4 regions of the Bacillus cereus group sp. Bce041 genome follow, and region 2 is predicted to be linked to each of the others. Evidence: riboswitches for the same ligand, from Rfam matches in the RefSeq annotation. Region 2 holds a riboswitch; each other region holds the start of a gene.

Region 1 (2,207 bases), on a different contig from region 2:
TGAGTGGACAAACTTTAATAGATTGAAAACGATGATCTTGATTTATAAACTTTGTATGCTTACGTGTTTCTGATTGTTCCCTTCTTAAGCCCGATATCCATGCTTTTTCCACGACTAATGATTTTTCTAAAGGTAAAATTTTTCTAATCTTACAACAAAGATTCGGATTGCTCTCCCACAGTTTTTCACCATGCAACTTCGCCTGTTCATCAAGTGTAAGTTCTGGCTGTTTTTCTATAATATTCAATGAAGGAAATCGTTCCCGCACTTTTTGAATTAATTCATACGTTTCTTGAAAATGAACATTTGTATCCAAAAATACAACTTTAGCAGATGGATTTACTTGGTTTATAATGTGCAGCAATACCATACCTTCCACCCCAAAGCTACATGCGTAGACAACCTCATCTTTATATTCTTTATAAGCCCAATTTAATACTGATAACGCACCTTTTGTTTCATCTTCTTCCGAAAACGAAACAACATTTTCTTCCCACGTTTCATACGTCAACATGTTTTTTCCCCCTGTAAAAGCAAAAAGACGGTTTTAACCTAATGAAAATAGGTTAAAACCGCCTCTAGTTTTTCTAGTCAGCGCTTTTCACTTTAAACGTACTTTTTCACTTTTCTCTAACTGAATTACTTTTCCATCTTGCACAACAATTGTAATTGAACCATATTTCATATCAGCAAGCATCGCTTCAATCTTCTCGGATACTTCATCAAAATGTTCCCGTACACTCACGCGAACAGCCCCCCTTTTTATTCATAAAAAAAATCTTTCCCATTTCGAAAAGACTGTTCGGTAATATATTTTACCTTATCTTTCAAAATGGATCCCATTTTGCTGGATTTAGCACCTTGCTTTCTATAAGCAGGTTGCCGAGCTTCTTCGGGCCAGTTCCCTCCGCTTCTCTTGATAAGCTTTGTATTTGTATTTTATCACAATTCTGATTTTTTTCAATCCTAGTTTTCCGATATATTTTAATTATTTTATTTTATAAAAAAGGAATTGTCCATTCGAACAACTCCTTTTCCTATTTAGACAAGCTCTTTAATACGTATGCGATCGTTCCCAATAATATTTTCATATGTTTCGCGTTCCACAACTACTTGCGATGTTCCGCCTTTTGCAAAGACAACGGCTGGTCTTCGAATCCGATTGTAATTATTCGCCATCGAGTACCCGTATGCTCCTGTACAGGAAACTGCTAGTAAATCAGAAGCAGCGACTTTCGGTAAATGAATATCCCAAATCAACATGTCTCCACTCTCACAGCATTTCCCAGCAATCGAAACGAGTTCCTCATTCTCATCATTCCCTCGATTCGCTAACATCGCTTCATAACGCGCACTATATAAAGCAGGTCTTAAATTATCTGTCATTCCACCATCGACTGATACATATTTCCGAATACCAGGAATATCTTTCACAGATCCAACTGTATAAATTGTTGTCCCAGCATCACCTACAATGCTACGGCCTGGCTCAATCCATATTTCTGGCAATGGATATTCACATACAGTAAATTGTTCTCTCACTGCACTTGTTACAGCTCGCACATATGTCTCAAGAGTTAATGGTGTATCTGACTCTGTGTAACGTATTCCAAATCCCCCGCCTACATTTAACACTTTTACTACATAGTTTGTTTGCTCTCTCACTTCTTCTAAAAATTGGCGAAGAACTTCAATTGCTCGAACAAAACCAGCTGTTTCAAATATTTGCGACCCAATATGTGAATGGATCCCTAGCACATTATAATTTGATTTTTGTAAAGCAAATCCAATTGCCTGCATCGCTTGACCGTTTGAAACACCAAATCCAAATTTCGAATCATCTTGACCTGTTGTAATATATTCATGTGTGTGCGCCTCTACTCCAGGCGTTACACGAATTAATATGTTCACAAATTTCCCATGTTGCATCGCTAAATCGTGTAAAACTTCTAATTCAAAGAAATTATCTACGACAAAACAACCGATATTCGCCTGAAGAGCCATCACTATTTCTTCTTCTGTTTTATTATTTCCATGAAAATGAATACGTGATGCCGGAAATCCTGCTTGGAGCGCAGTATATAATTCTCCCCCAGAAACAACGTCTAATGACATACTCTCTTCACGAGCTACTCGGCACATCTCCATGCACAAGAACGCCTTGCTTGCATATGCTACTTGATAAGAGAAACCACTTTCTTTAAAAG
Region 2 (2,207 bases):
TTGTTTGATCAATTGCTTGGCGTGCAGAAACGTTTTGAAGTACTTTGTTTTGTTGATTCATACGTAAAAATTGTACGCCTACGTTTGGACGTTCTTTAAAGTTAGCATCCTTTTTATATTTATCGACGAAGTCAGATGTTAGTTTTATACGATCTAATTGTTTTGACTCGAATAAATTTACTTCTGTTGATTTTTCTTTTACGACATTAAAATTGATTTCTTCTAGTTTGACAGTATCTTTATCCCAATAGGTAGGGTTCTTCTTAAATTTAAAGCTTTGTTCGTGCTTCCAATCGCTTAGTGTAAAAGCTCCATTGTACAAGATTGTATTATCTTCTAAAGCGTACTTATCACCTTGTACTTTAAAGAATTCCTCATTAATTGGTAGAAATGTTGGGAACGCTGTTAAGCTAATAAAATAAGGAACAGGACGCTCTAATTCTACCTCAAACGTATGGTCATCAACTGCTTTTACACCAAGTTGGTCGGCTGGAAGTTCTTTGTTGTTAATTTTTGTTGCGTTTTTAATATCAAAGAATAAAAATGCATATTCAGAGGCTGTTGCTGGATCTACGGCACGTTGCCAAGCGAACACAAAATCTTTAGCTGTAACAGGAGTGCCGTTTGACCATTTTGAATCTCGCAAATGGAATGTGTATTTCGTTTTATCGCCACTTACTTCATGAGATTTTGCAACACCAGGAACAGGTTTGTTACCTTCACCAAGATTATACAAACCTTCAAATACGTTTCTCATTACTTGACCAGAATCAGTATCTGTAGCACGAGCCGTATCCATTGTTCGTATTTCAGTAGGTGAAGATAAGTTTAAAACCTGTTTACTAGGTGCCTCGTCTTTTGCATTTGCTCCGCTTGCTTCGTTTTTATAACTACCGCAACCAGTTAATAAAATACTTACTCCTACAACTGATGCAATACCGGGTACAAACTTCTTTTTCATTTGATTTTCCTCCTAAATAATTAAGTTTGGATGATGATGAGGGAAATGAAAAATAAAAAATCCCTCTTTTCATATTGAGAAAGAGGGATTTTTACGTACAAGTTATGCACCCGTATATAAACGAAGTCCCTCATTCTATCTTTCAAGCATAAAGCTTGCAGGAAGTGGCACAGTATTCAAAATGAACCTGTTGCCGAGGTTTCAAAGGGCCAGTCCCTCCACCTCTCTTGATACAATGAGTAAACGAATAAATTTTATTAATTTTTGTGTTTCTTTGATAATTCAAAATCTTACACCTTGAATAATGAAGTGTCAACTAAATGAAATATAGTTTAAATTTTCAGTTTTCTTAAATGAAAAAACCACTGCATATGGCAGTGGTTTTTCTACTAGAAGTTAAAGTTATCTGGATCTGGACCAACGCGACGATCTTCATTTAAAGCTTGAATTGCTTTCATATCATCAGCACTTAATTCAAAGTCGAAGATGTTTGCATTTTCAATAATGCGATGTTCTTTAATTGATTTGGGAATTGTTACAACTTCGTTTTGTAAATCCCAACGTAAAATAATTTGCGCAGTTGATTTATTATATTTTGTCGCAATTTCTTGTAACGTTGGATTATCTAGTAGTTGTCCTTGCATTAATGGTGACCAAGCTTCAAGCTGGATATTATGTTCTTTACAGAATGCATGTAACTCTTCTTGTGCTAAACGTGGGTGGTATTCCACTTGGTTGACCATTGGCTTAATTTCAGCAATTTCAAATACGTCTTGTAAGTGGTGAATGTGGAAATTACTCACACCGATAGCGCGAACACGGCCATCTTTATAAAGTGTTTCTAATGCTTTCCATGATTCAGTATATTTCCCTTTTACAGGCCAATGTACTAAATATAAATCTAAATATTCTAGACCTAATTTCTCTAATGTAGTTTCAAATGCTTGAAGCGTTGTTTCATATCCTTGATCGCTATTCCATACTTTTGAGGTAATAAATAATTCTTCACGTGAAACACCGGATTCACGAATCGCTTGCCCAACGCCTTCTTCATTTTGATAGATTGCTGCAGTATCGATGCTGCGGTAGCCATTTTTAATTGCTGCTTTTACAGAATCAATTACTTCTGAACCATCTTCTACTTTAAAAACACCTAAACCAAACCAAGGCATTTTTACACCGTTATGTAATGTTGTATAGTCTTTTAAACTTGTTAAAATCATATTATTTCCCCCTAGCTTTTTTG
Region 3 (2,207 bases), on a different contig from region 2:
CAGAGCCTGGGCGCCCTTTTATAAAATAACGATGTGGTAACCCTTCTGTTAAATTAGGAACAAAATCAACTGCTCCTTTCGGTGTAGCAGCTCCTAAAAAACGATGTTTTACAAGCGATTGTCTCCCGCTTTTATCTGCAAATAATTTCTGGATTAGCTGATTGGTTAGTTCATTTGCTTTATTAAAATCTATATTATCAATATATATCTTCTCCCACTCATCATGTATAACCAATGCCTCTTTAAAACGTGCGTAAGCAGACTGAAAAGCTTTGCTTGCTTCTGAAACAAATCTTTCAATTTCTAACTTCTGCTTTCTTAGTTTATCTGAGTCCCAAGCAATTCCTAAATTTATATACTCTTCAACAACTCCTGGCATTTTTGGCTCAATAACATGCGGCGATGTCCCATCAACAATTCCTACTTTTAATTGTGGGATAATTACACCATCAACCGATTTATTATCAGAAGAACAATGTAAAAATTCAATATCATATCCTTTTTCAATCCATTCACGACCTATTGCCTTTATTAAAGAAGATTTTCCCGTTCCTGGGCCACCCTTTAAGATAAATAATCTGTCTAATCCTTTTAAATTCTCTTCGTATAAATTGTGAAATCCCCTAGCTGTATTACCACCAGCATAATAATTTAATACATTTCCTGTCACTGCACTCACTCCTTCGCAGCATTCTATTTACATAAGCTACAATATGCGAGCAGCTTTATTTGGGTGAATACCTATTTTGTATTGCACGCAAAAAGGAAATGAATTACAATTTAAATATCGGAAAATTCCGATTTTAAAAACTGAATACTTCTTTATCAAGAGAGGCAGAGGGACCGGCCCTTTGAAGCCCAGCAACCTCAGTTTATACAAACTGAATAGGTGCTAATTCCTGCAAAATGCAATGCATTTTGGAAGATAAAACTCAACTAGCATGTAAAGCTCATCTTTCTTGATACTGAAGGATGAGCTTTTTATTATTTGAAAAACATATATTGGAGGTATGTAAAATGAAAGTAATTGATTTATCACAAACATTTGAAAATAATATGTCTCAATTTCCTGGAACACCTAAAATACAACTAGAAGCTGTTACAAGTGTTGAAGAATCAGGATATCAAGTTACAGATTTTCATTCTGTCGTTCATGTTGGCACGCATTGTGATGCTCCTGCGCATTTTATTTCAGGCGCAACGACCATCGATCAATTACCGCTGGATCAATTTGTAGGTGAAGCTGTTCTTATAGATGTAACACATATTCAAGAGCGAAAATTACCTAAGACAGTATTGCATAATACTGACATAAAAGAAGGTGATATTGTTATTTTTCATTCTAATCTATCCACAAAATGGAATACAGAAGCTTATGAGAAGGAAGCATTTTATCTTTCTGAAGAATTAGCTAAAGAACTAGTGCGATTAAAAGTAAAATCTATCGGTTTAGATTTCATTTCTCCTGATGAAGTCACAACAGAAACATCACCGATTCATCACATATTACTAGGGAATGATATTTACTTAATTGAAAACTTAACAAATCTAGATGCTATCGAAGCAAAACGTTTCTTTTTCTCAGCAGCACCTTTAAAAATTAAAAATAGTGACGGTGCTTTCGCAAGAGCATTTGCTGTTATTTTTTAAACACAGCCTATAAAAAAAGCAAAGGCCACTACTGGTCTTTGCTTCTATATTTTCTATTTAAATTAAGAAAGAATTGTTCCACACGAGGACGCACCCAAGCTAAACAATCTATCTCTTTCTTCTTTGTGCAAGCTATCTCTTCTCCATCTACCATTTCAACAAGTTCTAGTTCTAACAGTTGCCTCGTGAATGCTAACATATTCACTTCTTCGGATGGATACTCTTCTTTTAATTTATCCTCAATTTCCCCCAATAAAAAACCGTCACGCATCATTGCCAATGCATCAATCCAAAGTGGCGGCATTTCATATTTTTCTCCTGTAATTGTATCTTTTACAATATAATTCTTTTGCTCTTTTCGAAATTGAATCGTGTGTAAACATACAGTCGAATTTAATGTTAATTCCATCATACCACCTCTTTCATAATATCTGCATAGAAAAAAGGATGCGTGTGCACCCCTTCTTATCTTTTCATAACACTACTGAACCGCTACATGAGCAATCAATCTCATGTCGATATTTTCCTCCATTATAAACGAAGTATTTTATAAAAAA
Region 4 (2,207 bases), on a different contig from region 2:
CTTGAATTCTTGTTTCTTTATTTTCTATTTCATCTAAATCTGCTACATGAGCTAAACCAATTGTTCTACGAATTAGTTCACATCCGGCAAATCCAACAGCATCAGTAAAGATATTTTGCAAAATAATTGGTAACCATTGTTTTTCTTTCGTATATGCTTCTACACCTTCTCCAATCCATAACTTTGTAAAAGTCTCTACAAAATAACTCCACGTCTTTTCTATATGGAAAAATAGTACACTTCTCTTTTCTTCTTCTCTAGATAACGCATTTAATAATAGATTTGCAATAAATTGACCTATGTCAAACCCAAATGGGCCATATGTCGCAAATTCTGGATCAATCACTTTCGTTTCAGAAGGTGACGAAAAAATACTACCAGTATGTAAATCACCATGAATAAGAGTTTCTTTTCTTGTTAAGAACTTATATTTATATTGTGCTACTTTTAGTTTTAAAGTTTTATCACTCCAAAGTTCATCAACCACGAGCTGTAAATCTGGCTCATAATCATTTGTATCATAATGCCCAAACGGATCTGTAAACACTAAATCCTCTGTAATTTTACATAGGTCCGGATTTACAAAGGTACCTTCTAGTATCCTCTTCTCTTCTGACTGTAAACCAAAATCTGAAGTGTAAAATAAAACATGTGCTAGAAAACGACCAATATGCTGGGATAAAAGCGGATATTCTTCTCCGTCTATTAATCCTTTTCTTGTAATTGTTAGTCTTGATAAGTCTTCTATTACCGTTATCGCTAACTCTTCGTCATGACTGTACACTACTGGAACATAATCCGGTACATACTGCGCAAAAATTTGTAATGCCTTGCTTTCAATCGTTGCTCTTTTTATAGACAATGGCCAGCTTTCACCAACTACTTTCGCATAAGGCAGTGCTTGTTTTATTATAATGGATTTCTCTCCATCATCTAATTTGAACACGTAATTTAAGTTTCCATCTCCAATTTCATGACAAATGACATTTGCCTTCTCTTCAAAATAGCCATGATCTTTCGCATATTGTACAGCTGTTATTTCTGTTAATGAATAATATCCCATCTTCTTCTCCCCCTTTTTAAATTCAGAGGTTTTTCTAACATAGAAAAACCTCTTTCCACTAAGAAAGAGGTTTGAAGTTTATCTTCTCCCCTCTTATCTGCCAGAAAGTTTTACTTTCTGCTGGAATTAGCACCGTGCCTTTTGGCGTAATAAACGCCCCATTTCACAATGGTATTACGGTCGGTTGCTGGGCTTCATCGGGCCAAATCCCTCCACCTGCTCTTGATAAGAGTTGTATAATTTTTTGAATTTTTAACTTTATGTTGAAGACTATACCAAGAATAAAAATCACTTGTCAACATTTTATTTGTATAATTCTGGACGGCGATCCGCAAAAACTGGAATTCCTTTACGTACTTCTTTAATTTTCTCGAATTCAAGCTCTCCAAATAAAATTGATTCCTCTTCATTCGCCTCTACTACAACTTCACCCCAAGGATCCACAATTAAAGAATGACCTGCAAACACATTATTCGGATCCTTCCCTGCTCTATTACACGCAACAACATAACACTGATTTTCAACTGCTCTTGCTTGCAATAGCAAACGCCAATGTGCTAAACGAACTAATGGCCATTCAGCTACAACAAATAATACTTTTGCCCCTTTAGCAGTATGAACACGCATCCACTCTGGAAAACGAATATCATAACAAATTGTTCCAGCGCATTCAACATCATCTAGCTTAAATTCGCCCGTACCATTACCAGCTATTAAATATTTATGTTCATCCATAAGCTGAAATAAATGTACTTTACTATATTCGTTGACTAACTGTCCTTCATTATTTACAACATACATCGTATTTGTAACGCCTTGCTCTGTTTGCTTTGCTATGGACCCACCAACAATATGTACATCATATCGCTTCGCCCATTCTATTAACTTTTCTTTCATTTCCACTCCATCCCTATCTGCAATTTCAGAAAGTCTCGTTAAATCATATCCTGTTGTCCATAGTTCTGGTAAGACGATAACATCTGGCCTTTCCTTCATAGCTTCACTTATTTTATTTTTAGCATTCTCAATATTTTTTTCTACATCTCCAAAAACAATATCCATTTGAATACATGCGACTTTCATTTTTTCAGCCCCATTCTTATTTTTCTCTTTACAAAATACTGGAAAGATTATATCATTTGTC

The links. A riboswitch is a leader RNA that binds a small molecule or an ion and turns the genes downstream of it on or off. The one in region 2 is predicted to bind S-adenosylmethionine.
Positions count from the first base shown of each region.
Region 1: linked by a shared signal. The riboswitch ahead of ACUN13_RS08350 (YezD family protein) and the one ahead of ACUN13_RS28535 (peptide ABC transporter substrate-binding protein) in region 2 are both predicted to bind S-adenosylmethionine.
Region 3: linked by a shared signal. The riboswitch ahead of ACUN13_RS21640 (cyclase family protein) and the one ahead of ACUN13_RS28535 (peptide ABC transporter substrate-binding protein) in region 2 are both predicted to bind S-adenosylmethionine.
Region 4: linked by a shared signal. The riboswitch ahead of mtnK (S-methyl-5-thioribose kinase) and the one ahead of ACUN13_RS28535 (peptide ABC transporter substrate-binding protein) in region 2 are both predicted to bind S-adenosylmethionine.

Region 1 covers NZ_JBQXON010000002.1:465,590-467,796, forward strand. Annotated here, with positions in the region: gene ACUN13_RS08345 (phosphoadenylyl-sulfate reductase) at 1-514, opposite strand, end outside; gene ACUN13_RS08350 (YezD family protein) at 602-745, opposite strand; SAM riboswitch class I at 818-926, opposite strand; gene lysA (diaminopimelate decarboxylase) at 1,042-2,207, opposite strand, start outside.
Region 2 covers NZ_JBQXON010000018.1:27,881-30,087, reverse strand. Annotated here, with positions in the region: gene ACUN13_RS28535 (peptide ABC transporter substrate-binding protein) at 1-961, opposite strand, end outside; SAM riboswitch class I at 1,094-1,198, opposite strand; gene ACUN13_RS28530 (aldo/keto reductase) at 1,351-2,184, opposite strand; gene proC (pyrroline-5-carboxylate reductase) at 2,186-2,207, opposite strand, start outside.
Region 3 covers NZ_JBQXON010000007.1:134,867-137,073, forward strand. Annotated here, with positions in the region: gene ACUN13_RS21635 (PRK06851 family protein) at 1-670, opposite strand, end outside; SAM riboswitch class I at 820-932, shown strand; gene ACUN13_RS21640 (cyclase family protein) at 1,018-1,650, shown strand; gene ACUN13_RS21645 (hypothetical protein) at 1,679-2,059, opposite strand.
Region 4 covers NZ_JBQXON010000001.1:326,179-328,385, forward strand. Annotated here, with positions in the region: gene mtnK (S-methyl-5-thioribose kinase) at 1-1,063, opposite strand, end outside; SAM riboswitch class I at 1,154-1,295, opposite strand; gene ACUN13_RS01610 (carbon-nitrogen family hydrolase) at 1,367-2,207, opposite strand, start outside.